2 regions of the Cohnella sp. genome follow, and region 2 is predicted to be linked to the other one. Evidence: predicted binding sites of a transcription regulator. Region 2 holds the regulator's gene; the other holds the start of a gene.

Region 1 (7,605 bases), on a different contig from region 2:
GGCAGTCCGGCCACGATCCCAGCTATCTCCGCTTCGCTGCAAAACTTCCCAGAGACAGCCCGCGCGACTGCGAACCGAGTTCCGCTGCGGAGCGCCTCCTTCCATCCGTCAGCATCCGCACCGGAGAGGCAAGCCGCAAATTCACGAGTGTGCAGGATCAAATTCGACACGCCCAATGCGCTTCTCGCCTCCTCCAGGACGACAAGCAGCCGGTCGTCCGGCAGCTCCAGCAAAGGCTCGTCCAGTCCAAGCAATTCTCCGATTTCGTCCTCGTTGCAGCCCACGCTGCGAATATAGGGTCGGAACCGCTCGATTACGCGAAGCTGGGCTTCCCTTGAAAAAAACGCGGCAAGCTCGAGATGAACCGGAGGAGCCTTTGCTCCCAGCGCGACAATCAAATCGATTTGCTCCTGCATCAAGATGCCCGCCTTATCCTCGTTGTCGGCCGCATTGTACCCGGAGACGAGCAGAGCCCGAAAGGCGTTCGCCTCGTTCTCCAGGCGGTAAGCGAACCCCGCGGCAACCAGCCTTCCGGAAAACTCTCCGGTCCCTCTCAGGATCAGGCGGTTCGCCCGGCCTTCGCAGCTGAACTCCAAAATGTAGTGAACCGGCGGAGCCGCTTCGAGATTGCGCTCTGCCCGCAGACCGTCATGGTCCAGCAAATCATCAAACCTTTCCGTCCAGGCCGGCAAGTTGACCAACGCTTCGTGTCCGGCCGCCGCCGCCGCGCGGGCGGCCTGAAGGCCGGTCCCTCCGATCGCCCACTCCCAGTCCGCCATGCCGCGAAGGTCCCGAAGTAGCTCCTCGTCGGCAACGATATACTCTCCTCCGCTTCCCGCCGCGACGTTCCATGCTATCGCCTCGGCCAGCTCTCTTCTGGAGCGAAGCACAGCGCTTTGCTTGCGCGGGACTACGCCTTCCGCGCGGCGGTCCTTGCATAAGCGTTCATATAACGATGGGTCCAATGCCGCCTTGCCGTCCAAATTGGCCGTAAAGCCGCACGCAATCCGACTCATCCCTTCACCGCCCCTCCGGTAAGCCCTTTGGCCAGTTTCTTCTCGAAAATAAGCACGATCAAAATCAGCGGCAGCGTGACCACGACGCTCGCAGCCGCAACGTCTCCCCACGGAACGTAAAACATTTGCGGAAACAAAGCGATTCCTACCGGGATCGTCTGCGTGCTGACCTTGTTCGTCAGCGTCAGGGCGATCAAAAACTCATTCCACGAAGCGATAAAAACGAGCAGCCCTGCCGTCACGAGCCCAGGCATGACTAGCGGAAGAGCGATTTGCCAGTAGGTACGGACAATGCCGCAGCCGTCTACGGAAGCCGCTTCCTCCAGACCGTCCGGCAGCTCGCGGAAAAACCCGTGTAGCAGCCATACGCATAAGGGCAAGCAGAACAGCATGTAGGAAAAAACAAGCCCGATATGCGTGTTATACAGTCCTAGCCCCCGGATCATCGTATACAGAGGCGAAATAATCGCGATCTGCGGAAACATCGACGTCGCCAGAAACAACCCCAGCGCAAAGCCCTTTCCCTTGATAGGCAGTCTCGCAATCGCGTAAGCGGCCATGCTCCCGAGCAGAAGGCTGATCGCCGTTACACCGGCGGCGACGACCGCGCTATTCCCGATAAACCTGACAAACGTCGATTGAAGCACATTCGAGTAATGCGTCCAAGTGATTTCCGTAGGCAGCAGGGGCGGGAGCGAACTCAAGTCCCGGTCCGGCTTCAGCGACGTGATGATCTGCCATACGAACGGACCGATATTGAGAGCCGAAACCCCGGTCATCGCCAACGTCAGGACAACCGTTTTCCAGATTCTTTTGCGCAGCACCCCGTTTACCTGCCTTCTATTCGCGCATAAGCGCGACGCTGCAGCATTTGAAGAACCAACGCAAGAACAAGCACGGACAGCGCCATTACCGTCGCCATCGCGGCCCCGTAGCCGACCTGCGCGGAGGAAAAGATCGTCTTATAGGCGTAGCTCGAAAGCACCTCGGTCGAATTGGCCGGCCCGCCGCCCGTTAGCACGTACACCAGATCGAAGACACGGAATGCATCGAGCGCCCGCAGCAGAAATGCCGTTAGCAGCGCGGGAAACACCATCGGAAGCGTAATCCGCATAAAACGTTGGCCCGGACGCACTCCGTCGATATCTGCCGCCTCGTAGATGTCCTCTGGTATCGTTTGCATCGCCGCCAGCACGATCAAGGCCATGAACGGCGTCGTTTTCCAGACGTCCGCGACAATGACGGCCCACATCGCGCTGCCGCTGTCGGCCAGCCAGTTATGTGATGAGGAAATCACGCCGAGCCGCTCCAGCAAGTAATTGATCAGCCCGAAATCCGCATTGAACAGCCACTGCCACATGCTGGCGGAAATGACGGTAGGAATCGCCCACGGAATCAGCACGCTGGCGCGGACCCACTTACGCCCGGAAATGTTTTTGTCCAGCAGCACGGCAATACCGAGCCCGATCGCCGTTTCCAGCGCCACCGATAGAGCCGTGAATCCCCAGGTATTGCGGTAAGAGATTTTGAACCAGACGTCGTTTAACAGCCGCTTGTAATTGTCCAATCCGATAAAACGGGACGCCGAATCCAGAAACGAAGCGTCGTAGAAGCTGAGCGACAACGTTTTGAGCACCGGATAAAACCCGACCGCCGCCAGAATCGCAATCGACGGAGCAATAAACAAATAACCGATAAGGGCGGATTTGCGCTGACGTCGCGAGTTCGTCATTGGTTCAGAATCGCGCGAATTTCTTCGTCCAACTGCTTAGTCGCCCGATCGACATGCAGGCTTCCAGACAACACGGCCGAAACGGCGGCTTGCAGCTTCAACGAGATTTGCGGATATTTCGGCGTAATCGGCCTGGCGACCGTACCGTTGAACACCTCCGACAGTTCTGTCAGGAACGGAGCGTTCCGCTTCAGATCCTCATCCTCCAGAACGGACGGGCGAGTCGGGCTGAACGCCATCTTCTTGGCAAAATAAAGCTGGGACTCCTTGCTCGACAGAAACTGCGCGAACTTGACCGCTGCTTCCTTATGCTTGGAATTTTGGGCCACCATAAACTGGTAGCCTCCCATCGTGGACGCGCTCTTTCCTCCCTCGAACGCTGGAAGCGGAGCTACGCCTACCTTGCCCGCGACCTTGGAGCCGGCTTCGTCCTGCGCTACGTTCCACACATAGGACCAGTTGCGAAGGAATACCGCGTTGCCGTCGGTGAAAATCGTGCGGCTCGGCTCTTCGTCGTAAGACAGCAGAGATTTCGGACTGATCCCGCTGTCCAGCGTACTCTTCATAAAAGCGAGCGCTTTCTCCGTTGCCGGGGAATCGATGACGCTCTCTTCGTTCTCATCCACGACCGCCCCGCCGGCGCTGGTCAGAAACTCCACGAAATCACAGACGAGAACTTCAGCCTGCTTGCCTTGCCAGAGGAAGCCATGCAGCTTCGGATTTTGTTCCTTTTCCACAATGAACTGGGCCGTCTTGACTAGCTCGTCCCACGTTTGCGGAACCGCCTGCCCGTACTTCTCCAACAAATCCTTGCGGTAATAGAGCATGCCCCCGTCGACATACCAAGGCATAGCCGCCAATTGCCCCTGGTAGGTCAGCGCCTCGATTACCCCCGGATAGTACTGATCCTTCTCCACGTAAGCATCCATCGGCTCGGTCCAACCGGCCGAGGCGAATTCCGGCACCCACACAACATCGCCGGTAAATACGTCGATGTCGGCCTCTCCCGATGATAAAGCGGTTACAAGATACTGATGGATTTCCGTGCTCATGGACGGAGGCGGCAACTGATGGACATCTACTTCGATGTCGGGATTTTGCGCTTCGAACTCCTTTACCAATTCCGTCCACGAATCTTCGCCGAACGTTTTAATGCCCGTGAACCTGATCGTCACCTTCTCTTCCGCCCCGCCCGATTGCGATGCGGAGGCTGACTGAACGGCGTCGCCGGTCTCCCCCTTTTGTCCGCACCCGCCAAGCACCGCGGCCGCAACGGCCGCTGCCGCCATTCCTCCGACAAGCCTTTTCCCTAACGATTTCAAGCTAAGCCCTCCCCAAGTTTCGATTGTTCGTCGTTCTTGTTGCAAGCTAAAACGCTTAAAACCTTCGTCCACCCCCTGAAAATCAACACAAAGCGTTTAATATTGGTTTATTTTGTTCATTTCACGACTATAATAAGAGATATTTTGGTGATATGTCAACATTTAATTTCTATTTTTGTTTGTTATCAAACAAAAATGCAGGATATTTTCTTATTCGATTCATGGTTTATGTTTGTTTTTTTTGAAACTTGCATTGACACACCCTCAAATCGTTCACTAATATGTTTACATAAACAAACAATGATTATTTGTCGTAGAATCGAAACAAGAACAGGAGAGGTATAAAAATATGTCGGACAAGCGACTCGGAAAGCTGGCCGAGCTAATCAAACAGCGGGGAAATTTGTCCGTGCAGGAGCTCATGGATTACTTTAACGTGTCAGACATGACGATACGCAGAGACTTGCAGAAGCTGGAGAATTCAGGAAAATTCCAGCGTTTTCATGGCGGCATCCGTTTTCTGGACGAGACCCCTCTCGACAAGCGGGAGCACTGCCAGTTGGACGAGAAGAAGCGCATCGCCCATTACTGCCTTTCGCTCATCCAGCCCCGAGATACGATTATTCTGGATTCCGGCACGACGACAAGCCAGATTGCGGCCGCTCTTGCGGATTCGGACATTCGGGACGTCACGGTCATCACCAATTCGTTGACCGCAGCCCATTTGCTCCGCAATCAGGAACACGTTTCGCTGGTCATCAGCGGAGGAGAATTGCGGCATATTTCCCAATCGTTCGTCGGCAGCACGGCGCGGACGTTTTTCGAGAACGTATATGTCAACAAAGCTTTTATTGCCACCGGGGGAATTACAGAAAAGGGATTCTCCACTTCTACTTTCGCCGAAGCGGAAATCAAGCAGTGTATGGCCAATTCCAGCAGTTCCACCTACATCGTTACCGATTCCAGCAAATTCGGAAGTCGCTCTCTTAACTTTTTCGCGCCGCTGGAAGCGGCTAACGCCATCGTAACAGACACGGGAGTTCCCGATGAATGGGTCGCCTTGTGCAAACAACATCAGATCGAAGTCTGCTCGGTTTAATCTATGCCGGAAGCGCAGAAAAAGGCGGAAACCGCAACTTAATGCGGTCCCGCCCCGTATTTCGCATGTGATGTCTCCTGTAAAATTTTCGCACCAAGAAAGCAAACTCCTCCCTTGCTCCCGGCTCAACAATAATTTCAATCCCGAAATCCCTTGCATTTTAGAGTCTTATCCCCTATAATAACTCTTGCTGTACTTAATGAGCGCCCGTGGTCCAACGGATATGACGCAGCCCTCCGAAGGCTGAGATTGAGGTTCGATTCCTCACGGGCGCGCCAATATTGCTTATATCAGCCGGCCGGCTTCAGGCCGGTTTTTTTGTATCCCCGCCCCCCTGCTCAGAGAACCGCAAATTTCTTCGTCAACCCTCTTTGACTTTCTTTGACTTTTAGCTTCGGATTCGCTATGATAAGGAAACCACAGTTCATGAGGAGGGACGCCAAACATGAGTTTTGTACCTATGGTTGTCGAGCAAACCAATCGAGGAGAACGGGCATATGACATCTATTCCCGATTACTCAAAGATCGAATCGTATTTCTGGGAACGCAGGTGAACGACGTAGTCGCCAACTCCATTATCGCTCAATTGCTGTTCCTGGCGGCCGAAGATCCGGAAAAGGACATTCACCTCTACATCAACAGTCCCGGCGGTTCGATTACGGCCGGCATGGCCATATACGATACGATGCAGTTCATCAAGCCGGACGTCTCCACGATTTGCGTCGGCATGGCCGCGTCGATGGGCGCGTTCCTGCTCGCCGCGGGCGCCAAGGGCAAGCGCTTCGCCCTGCCGAACAGCGAAGTAATGATCCACCAGCCGCTCGGAGGAGCCGAAGGGCAAGCCAGCGACATCGAGATCCGCGCTCGCAGAATTCTGAAGCTGCGGGATAAGCTGAACGGCATTCTGGCCGAACGTACCGGCCAGCCGCTGGAAAGAATCGAGAAGGACACCGACCGCGACAACTTCATGGATGCCGAAGTCGCCTGCGAGTACGGTCTGATCGATAAAGTCATCGAGAAAGTCAACTAAGCGTTACTCCCGCATTAAGAAGAAGCCGTTCGGGTCATCCCAAGATGACCTGAACGGCTTCTTCTTACCCCCCCCATTAACACAACTCCAATTGTATGTCAACAAAAATTCAAAACTTTGAATGCCCTCTCTGCTAGTCCACCAAACCATGTTATTCTGTTAATTATAAGAATTCCATTTAGACCCAGTTCTAGCTATCTCTTAGGAACTTTGGAAGAGAGGAATTATGTATGCCTGAAAGATCGTATCCGTACCTTGTAGCCACGTCGTCCGAGGACCCTTCCGCAGCAGGGAGAACGCATTCTGCTCCCGTTGACATGGTTGCAGCTCGTCGGTTGAGCGATAAAGCATCCTTGCTTCGCCCGCTTAAAGATGAGCATCTGCTGGAAGTCTACAGAGAAGCCAAGAAGATGAATCTGTCTCATGAATTCATCGAACTGCTGGAAGAAGCGCTCTCTATCCGTCAGTTGAGCCATTATAAAGAAGCGTAAACCCGTCATCTTTGCGATAACTTTCCTACTCTTTCCGCCCGCCGGCTTAGGCGGGCGGTTTTATTTCTCCTATCTTGCTTCCTGGCTTGCGAACGTCTTAATAATTGGATAATTCAATTAAGTTTCCATCAGGATCTCTGAAATAAATGGAGGTTATCGGTCCTAATGCTCCCGTCCTCTTAACCGGCCCTTCTACGATATCGATGCCTTTTTCGATGAACTGCGTGCGGAGTTCTTCAATCGGCTCTTTGGTTATAAAGCAGAGATCCTCTGAACCAGGCAACGGCGACTGGGCTTTGGGTTCGAACTCATTGCCGTATTCGTGAAGATTGATCTTCTGTTGCCCGAAGGAAAGGGCCTTTCTATTCGCACCGAACGTAATCAATTCCATTCCTAATGCCCCTGTATAAAACCGGACCGTCTTTTCCAAATCCCTAACCGTTAACACGATATGATCGATTCTCTCAATCATGCGATTGGTCTCCTCTCGAACAGTAATCCTGCCTTCATGTCCCTCGGACGTTCATGGGTCAGTCGCAGAAAAAGAGGGCGTCTCGAAAACCGGAGGCCTCCTGCGAGAAACCCTCCGAGCTTTCAAGACGACCTCCGCCTTGTTCGCGTCTATTATTGCATTTCGTATTGAACGGTGACTTGCGTGCTGATCTCGATCTGGCCCGATTGCACCGAGGAAGCCGCGCTGTCCATAGCCATTTCAGCCATCACGGCCTTGGCTTGCGTGCGGGCATACAGCACCGGATTGTTCGACACTTCGCCCTGCACGATGTTCGTGACGCCCTTCAGCTGACGATTGGCCGACGTCGCCAATACCCCGGCTTTGGCAGCCGCGTTCTGCATCGCCTTCTTGAGCGCTTCCAGCTCGTACTGCTCCTTCTTCTCCGTAGAGAATTGCACGCC
Region 2 (7,605 bases):
TCCCAATCCGAGGGCGATCAGCGCCTTGGCGGCGATGCTCTCCCCTTCGCGGATCAGGCCGAGCAGAATGTGCTCCGTGCCGATATTGTTGTGTCCCAACCGCACTGCTTCTTCCTGAGCCAAGGCCAATACCTTCTGCGCGCGTTCCGTAAATCTGCCAAACATCATGAGACACACCTCCTAATAAGATAAGAATAAAACATTTATGAAAGAGTTGCCAGCCGGGAACGGATTAATTCCGCCCGCGACTTGTCGCGGTCCTCCGGGCTCATCGCTTCCCCGAACGTCATCTGCAGGAAGCCTGGCTGCGTCGAGACGAGCAGCTCGTTCAGCACGAGCGGGTTCACCTCCGGCAGCAAGCCCAGATGGGAGCCGAGCCGGATGTCGGACAATCGCTGCGATGCTTCCTTCGAATCGATGATTAGCGCCTGCGTCAAAATACCGAAAGATCTGCGAACGCGGTCTTCGACGCGCAGCCTCGATTCGCCCAGCAGCTTCGCTCTCGCCGATTTCTCGTGTTCGATGATCTGGCGCGCCACCTGGAACAGATTGTCGATGATTTCCTGCTCCGACTGTCCAAGCGTCACCTGATTGGATACCTGGAACAGATTGCCCGTCGCTTCGCTGCCTTCTCCGTAGATGCCTCTGACGGCCAGCCCGACCTGGTTCACCGCCGACAAAATCCGGTTGATCTGCCCCGTCATGACGAGCGCCGGCAAATGCATCATGACCGATACGCGAATTCCCGTGCCGACGTTCGTCGGGCAGCTCGTTAAGTATCCGTGTTTCTCGTCGAAGGCGTAATCGATCTGCTCCTCGAAAATATCGTCGACCTTGCTGGCCGAATCCCAAGCTTCGTTCACCTGAAATCCCGGGCATAAACATTGAATGCGAAGATGGTCCTCTTCGTTAATCATGACGCTGATATCTTCGTTCGGACTCAGAATCAGCGCGCCGCCCCGCGACTCGTTGGCCAGATTCGGGCTGATCAGATGCTTCTCGACCAGCACGAGCTTCTCCAGCTCGGTCAGCTCGGACAGCCGCAGCTGGTCGATTTTGCCCAAGCCGTTCAGCCGGCCGCTCTCCGCCACGCCGAGCAGCTGATCCGCTACCGCCAGGGACTGTTCGGGGTTCGCCATCAGCGGAAAAGGCATATTCCGCAAGTTGCGCGCGATCCGCACGCGACTGCTGATCACGACCTCGGACTCGGGGCCGTTCCCCTTCATCCACTGACTGAGCGCCTGCTTCGTGAATTTTCTTTTCGCCATCGTTTATCCCCTGCCCTTCATCCGCTCATTTCGCTCTCGAGCTCGCGGATCCGGTCGCGCAATTGCGCGGCGGTCTCGAAATCCTCCCGCTCGATCCTGCCCTGCATTTCCTTCTTCAGACGCTCGATTTCGCGCTTCGTCTTCAAGTGGCCGCCCGCCCTCTTCGGCACTTTGCCCACGTGCACCGTATTGCCGTGCACCCGCTTCAGCAGCGGGTCGAGCCGCTCGGAGAAATGCTTGTAGCAATCGCTGCACCCGAAGCGTCCCACCTTGCTGAACTGCGTGTAGGTCATCCCGCATGTGCCGCACTTGCCCGCCGGCGGCTTGACCGTCTGGTTCCGCGGCTCGAAGTCGAGCAGGCCGGAGAGCAGGTTATGGATGGAAAATCCGCCGGCGGTTCCGGGGAGCATCTCCCCCTTCTCCCGGGCGCACGTCTCGCAGATGTGCAGCTCGGTTTTCTCCCCGTTGACGAACTTCGTAAAATGAAGCGTAGCCGGCCGTTTGCCGCATTCTTGGCACTGCATGGCCTTCAGCCTCCTTTCGTCATTTCGCAAGCAAAGCGATCAGCATCGCCTTGAGCAGCTTCGCCCGAATCTCATCCCGCAGCGGAAGCTTCAGCGCCAACGCGTCCCGCGAGACGGCGGCCTTGAGCAGATGCGCTTCCCTGCCGGTCACAAACCGGGCTTCCTCCAGCTGGTAGATCAGCCCTTCCGCCGTCGTCTGGTCGATCCGTTCTCCGACCGTCTGACGAATATGGCGCTGCACCGCCTCAAGCGACGGAAGGTTCACGCGCTGAATGCGGATATAGCCTCCGCCTCCGCGCTTGCTTTCCACGTAGTAGCCCTTCTCGAGCGTAAACCGCGTACTGATCACGTAATTGATCTGCGACGGCACGCAGGAGAATTTGTCGGCCAGATCGCTCCGCTGAATTTCGATGGCGCCTGCCTGGCTGTTCTCCAGGCTTTGCTTTAGATAATGTTCGATAAGATCGGAAATATTACGCAACGTCCAACCTCCTTTCTTCGATCCAAGCCGGCGGTGCCGGTCAGTCAATGAGGAGCGGATCTGACTTTGACTTTCTTTGACTATAATTTTATTATACGCTGCTTTGCGAAAAATGCAACTTCGCCGCCCGCGAATTTTCCGAATCCCGCGAAACGCGTCCAGCATCAAGTATTCCCACTTTGGCCCCGAGCCCATACAGTGGAGGTACACGGTTCGGAAACGAGGCGATTCCATGTTTTCTTACGCTTCACGTAGCCGAGATCCGCCGTGCCGTCCGGTCTGGAGGGCGTGCCGACGCAGATGAATACGACATCCGCTTCCGCGACCGCTTCGTATCCGTCGGATGCGAACAAAGTTCTCCCCGCCAAGCGCCCCAACAGCTCGTCCAATCCCGGCTCGAAGATCGGACTCCGCCCCGAATTCAGCATTCGGACTTTAACCGGATCGACGTCGATCACGGTCGTCCGATGGCCGATCGATGCCAACGCGGCGGCCGTGACAGCCCCCACGTATCCTCCTCCTATACATACGACTCTCATGTTCCCTTCCCTCCGATGCCGATTCGTTCCTGCCCAGAATTCCCGGCTGGTCCTCCTCCGGGTATCTGTAGAGGTATAATATGTCGGAGTAAAGAGCTTGGTCTAAACTTATAGCTCGAAGGCCGCGAATTAGACGCGGCCTCGGGATGCCGGGCGTCCCTTCAATCGCTCGCGGATCGTTCGGCCGACCGATACGGGGGAGAAGAAAGTCCGAATCGTTCTCTGCCCGTTGCTTGCGATCCTGCGCCTCCACTTTTCGTCGTATACCGCTTTCCACATCAGATGAACGGCATGCTCCAGATCGGGTTCCGCCCAGAGCTGATGCGCTTTATACGGGCCGTAGTGGGTTCCGATCCGCGTCAGGTTGTAGCGAACCGCGCCGGAATTCGTCTCGTCCATGAAGTCCGCGTTGCCGGACCAATGCGTACCTATGGCCGGTTTGCCTAGATACATCGCCTCGGCCAGCGGCAAGCCAAAGCCTTCGGAGCGATGCAGCGCGATGTAACAGTCCGAGCACTGAAGCAAAGCGTTGGCCTCCAAGCGGCTGAGCACCCGGTCGATAATCCGCACGTTTGGCAGTCCTTCCGCCTCGCGCCGCAGGTTCTCGGCTTCGGCGCGCTGCGGATTGTTCATCTTGATGACCAGCCCGGCCTGCAGGCCGTATCGCTCGACCGCGATGCGGTAGGCTTTCAGAACGGCGGACGGATTTTTGCGCGGGGAATAGCTGAACGTATCGTACATGCACAGGAACAGAAACTTCCTTTCCGGCAGCCCGAACGACTTCCGCCCGACGCCGTCGGGCACTTCTACCTGAATGCCATGCGGAACGACCGTGACGGGAACGGGGGATTTGCGCGCCACGCTGTCCCGAATAAACGCCGAAGGAACCCAGACTTCGTCCAGATGGCGGAAGCCTTCGGCATATTCGTCGGGAAATTCCGGCAGCTCCCAGTGCCAGTAGCCGATGTTGTATCTTCCGCCGAACCACTCGTCGCCGAGCTCCTCGTACGCAAGCGGCATCTGATCGGCATTGATGTGAAACAGGTTGATCGGATGCAGCGGCGCATCCACTTCGGCCGACGCCCAGGAGAGATCCTGATCTCGCGACATATTGCCGCCCGAATAGTTCAGAATGCCGAAAGGAATGCTTGCCTCGCGCAGCGCCCTGGCCGCCAGCCTGCACGACTCCCCGATTCCCATCTCGTATCTCGCGTAGCCGATCAGATTGATGCCGGACGGCATTCCCCTCTCCTCCTTCCTAAGCGTAGATCATCGAATCGATGACCGGGTGCCAGACGATCGGATCCATGCCGTATTCGATCGGAACGAACTGCCTGGCCCAAACCATCAAGCCATGCCGGCTTGCCCCGTGGGGGTCGGGAAACAGCCGTTGCAGGTCGACCCGGGTCTCGTAAATTTCCTTCAGCAGGTTCGGCATCGGAGAGACGGAGCTCGCCGAGGCGAACAGCCAGCGGTAGAAGCCGTTCGGAGTCAGCGTATGGAAGGGATTGCCGAAGTGCGAGGGCGCTCCGAGCTTCCGATACAGCTTGCGGACGATCGCCGGAATGGCGATGCCGTTGTCGAAGTAATTGTAGGTATAGCGCCAGCCCGCCGTTGCCGGGTATCCGCTCGCGATCAGCCGCGAGACGTAGTCTTTGTAAAGTCCGAGCAGATGCGGCGCGCCCGTCCACTGGTGGCGGGTCTGATGCTTGGAAATGCGCGAGAGGTCCGGAGTCAGACCGCTGAAATGATAGAAAATGAGCGGGCTTCCGTGTATCTCGTACATCCCGTTGCGCCAGACGATCGGCCGCTCGTGAAGATTCCAATAGGCGGCGTTATAGGCGGGGTCCTTCAAAATATGGACGCCTTCGAACAGGGCCGGAACGAAGTCCATCCATTTCTGATCGACGTGATAGCCCTGAGCGGGATCCATCAGGCATTGGCTCGTCAGCCTGTCTTTCCACCACCGCAGCATCTTGAGCGTCTCGTCCGTACGGGTCAAGGCGATAAAGCCCAGATTGTATACTCCCGCTTGCAGCAGCTCCACCTCTCCCGGCTTGTGCCGGTCCGAAGGCAAAGGCGTCAAAATATGCGGAGTCAGCACGATCGAATACTGCGGCAGCCGCCGGTACAGATCATCCATTCGATGCGTCACGAGAATGTCCGGATCCGCGTACACGATCGATTCCAATCCGCGCCGAAGCAGCAAATATTCGAGAAAATACGGTTTAACGGCCGTATTGAACTCCGTAATATCGTACTGGAACCTCATATCGGGCCATAACGGCAACCCGATTTCCGCCAGGCGCACCCATTCGAACGTTGCCTCCGGAGCTTGAAACATCCCCTCGTCTTCATCCGCCAGCAGAACGTAAACTTTACCGGCCGGATGATGTTCAAGGAACGACTGCGCGAGCGTTCGGGCCAGCGCGATGTAGTTTTTGGAGACGATCGTGCACAGGTTATCCATTATTCCGCTCCCTCCTTCAAGGCCGCGAGCGCCAATATTGAAGAAGATCTTCCATCGTCCGCTCGAACGGAATTTCCGGCTTCCATCCCGTCGCTTCATGGAATTTGCGGTAATCTCCGAGCAGAATCTGCACGTCCGAAGGACGCAAGCGGCTCGGATCGGTCTGCACTTCGATGCTGACGTTGCTGAAGCTCAGCAGCGTATTCAGCATCTCCTCGATCGTGTAACAGGTTCCCGAGGCGATGTTGTAATTTTCTCCCGGCTGTCCTCTCTCCAGCGCCAGCCAGTAGCCGCGAACGACGTCCCGCACGTCGGTGAAATCCCGCTTCGCTTCGAGGTTGCCGACATGAATAACGGGCGGTTTCCTGCCTCTCTCGATATCGACGATCTGCTTGGCGAAATTGGACGTCACGAAGTTCTCTCCGCGGCGCGGACCGGTATGGTTAAACGTGATCGTTCGAACGACGTGCAAGCCGTAGCTTTTGTGATACTGGTATCCCAAATAGTCCTGAGCCACCTTGCTGATCGCGTACGGACTCAGCGGACGAAGCGGGTTCGTCTCCCGAATCGGCGTCTCCTCCGGTTCCACCTGACCATACTCCTCGCTCGAGCAGGCGATCTGGATTTTCGTCGGCAATTCGAACCTGCGCACGGCTTCGAACAGGTTCACCTGTCCGGCGACGTTGTTGTGAATCGTATCGATCGGCGAATTCCACGACGTCGGCACGAAGCTCTGCGCCGCGAGATGGAATATGAGATCCGGCTTCTCCCGGGCAATCAGCGTCTCTACCGAGAAAGGATCGCGCAGCTCGCATTCCGCGAGGCGAATGTCCTTCAGCAAGTGAGAAATATGGTCCATGCGGCTCCGATTGCGGATCGTTCCGACGACTTCCACGCCTTGGCGCAGCAGAAACTCCGCCATATGACTTCCCACGAAACCCGATATGCCGGTCACGAGCGCCTTCATCAACCGACGCCTCCTCCCTGTTTTTCCACATGCTGAACGATCGATTTCAGATTTTGCTCCATCGACTTATGGCAGATCAGCACGCCCTCCGCCGTGGAGACGATAATGAGGTCCTCCGCTCCGATGACGATCGTCTTGCGGCCTTCGGAGAATATAATGTTATGGCTCGATTCGAACGCATGAACGGCACCGTGCAAAATATTGCCGTTCGAATCCGCGTCCTCCTCCCGGATTCTCTCCAGAGACGCCCAGCTCCCCATGTCCTCCCACTCGTAGCGGAAGGGCAAGGTGAACAGATTGCCCGCCTTCTCCAGAACGGCATAATCGACCGAGATTTTCGGCAGGCTCGCGTACACCTTCTCGGGATGCCGTCCCGCTTCCGTCAGCGCATTCCACAGGGCAGGCTGGTGCTTCTCCATCGCCTCCGCGATCGTGGACGGCCGCCATACGATAATGCCGCTGTTCCAGAATACGTCCGGCTTCGCCGCCAATTGGCGGGCCGTCTCCAAATCCGGCTTCTCAAGGAAAGAGACGACTTGGCGCGCGCCCTCCGGCCCCTTGTCGCCGGCGGTCTGAATGTAACCGTAATTCGTCTCGGGGCGCACCGGGACGATGCCCAACGTCACGATCGCGCTGGAAGCTTCGGCGATCGCCTCCGCCTTGCAGAACGCTTCATACAGCGCGAGAATATTCGGGATATGCTGGTCGGACGGCATCATGACGAGCGTCTCGTCGTCCTCCAGCCGGAGAAAATGCAAAGCCGACAGCGCCGCGCAAGGCCCCGTATCCCGCTGTACCGGCTCAAGAATGAGCCGGCTTTCGTTCAGTTCCGGCAGCTGCTCCAGCACGAGCGCCCGATACAATTCCGCGGTAACGACATAGATCTGCCCCGGAGGCACGATTCGGGCCAGGCGGCGGTACGTCATCTGGAGCATCGTCTCCTCCGAGGTCAACGCGAGAAACTGCTTGGGCCGGTCCTCCACGCTTCTCGGCCACAGGCGACTGCCTTTGCCGCCTGCCATTATGACGATTTTCATGTGTCAGATCCCCTTTGCTTGTATCAACGGAATCCGATCTCGGCGGATCGACCGCTGCAAATGCACGGTTTATTGTATGGACTGCCCACCCGGATGGCATGGACGATTAACTACCGCGCGCAAAATGGTCCATCCGCCCTGCTCCGCCGTCCGTGCCCGGGGCCGCCTTCATCGCATGCCGAGCAACTGCCTGATCTTGCTTCCGATGACGGAGGGCGAATATTCGAAGTGCACGTCGAACGCCGCTTTCCTGCTGATCTTCTCCCGCTTGGCCCGGTCCTCGTACAGCTCCCTCATCGCCTCCCCGACGCGATCCGGC

Evidence for each region. Region 2 encodes CtsR, which represses protease genes until heat stress. Its sites were predicted from a motif close to ATGGTCAATAAAGGTCAAACA; they were not measured.
Region 1: the regulator CtsR is predicted to act here: its motif matches at 5,538-5,558, upstream of clpP (ATP-dependent Clp endopeptidase proteolytic subunit ClpP).

What each region holds. Positions count from the first base shown of each region.
Region 1 covers NZ_JBEPYQ010000059.1:27,135-34,739, reverse strand. The annotation lists gene ACESLM_RS18905 (ADP-dependent glucokinase/phosphofructokinase) at 1-1,016, opposite strand, end outside; gene ACESLM_RS18900 (carbohydrate ABC transporter permease) at 1,013-1,840, opposite strand; gene ACESLM_RS18895 (carbohydrate ABC transporter permease) at 1,846-2,748, opposite strand; gene ACESLM_RS18890 (ABC transporter substrate-binding protein) at 2,745-4,070, opposite strand; gene ACESLM_RS18885 (DeoR/GlpR family DNA-binding transcription regulator) at 4,420-5,169, shown strand; tRNA gene ACESLM_RS18880 (tRNA-Arg) at 5,373-5,447, shown strand; gene clpP (ATP-dependent Clp endopeptidase proteolytic subunit ClpP) at 5,615-6,199, shown strand; gene sda (sporulation histidine kinase inhibitor Sda) at 6,535-6,690, shown strand; gene ACESLM_RS18865 (VOC family protein) at 6,788-7,162, opposite strand; gene ACESLM_RS18860 (SIMPL domain-containing protein) at 7,315-7,605, opposite strand, start outside.
Region 2 covers NZ_JBEPYQ010000085.1:7,373-14,977, reverse strand. The annotation lists gene clpC (ATP-dependent protease ATP-binding subunit ClpC) at 1-168, opposite strand, end outside; gene mcsB (protein arginine kinase) at 204-1,268, opposite strand; gene mcsA (protein-arginine kinase activator protein McsA) at 1,286-1,792, opposite strand; gene ACESLM_RS23450 (CtsR family transcriptional regulator) at 1,812-2,273, opposite strand; gene ACESLM_RS23445 (NAD-binding protein) at 2,438-2,812, opposite strand; gene ACESLM_RS23440 (glycosyltransferase family 4 protein) at 2,942-4,054, opposite strand; gene ACESLM_RS23435 (hypothetical protein) at 4,071-5,282, opposite strand; gene ACESLM_RS23430 (GDP-mannose 4,6-dehydratase) at 5,299-6,249, opposite strand; gene ACESLM_RS23425 (mannose-1-phosphate guanylyltransferase) at 6,249-7,286, opposite strand; gene ACESLM_RS23420 (glycosyltransferase family 4 protein) at 7,455-7,605, opposite strand, start outside.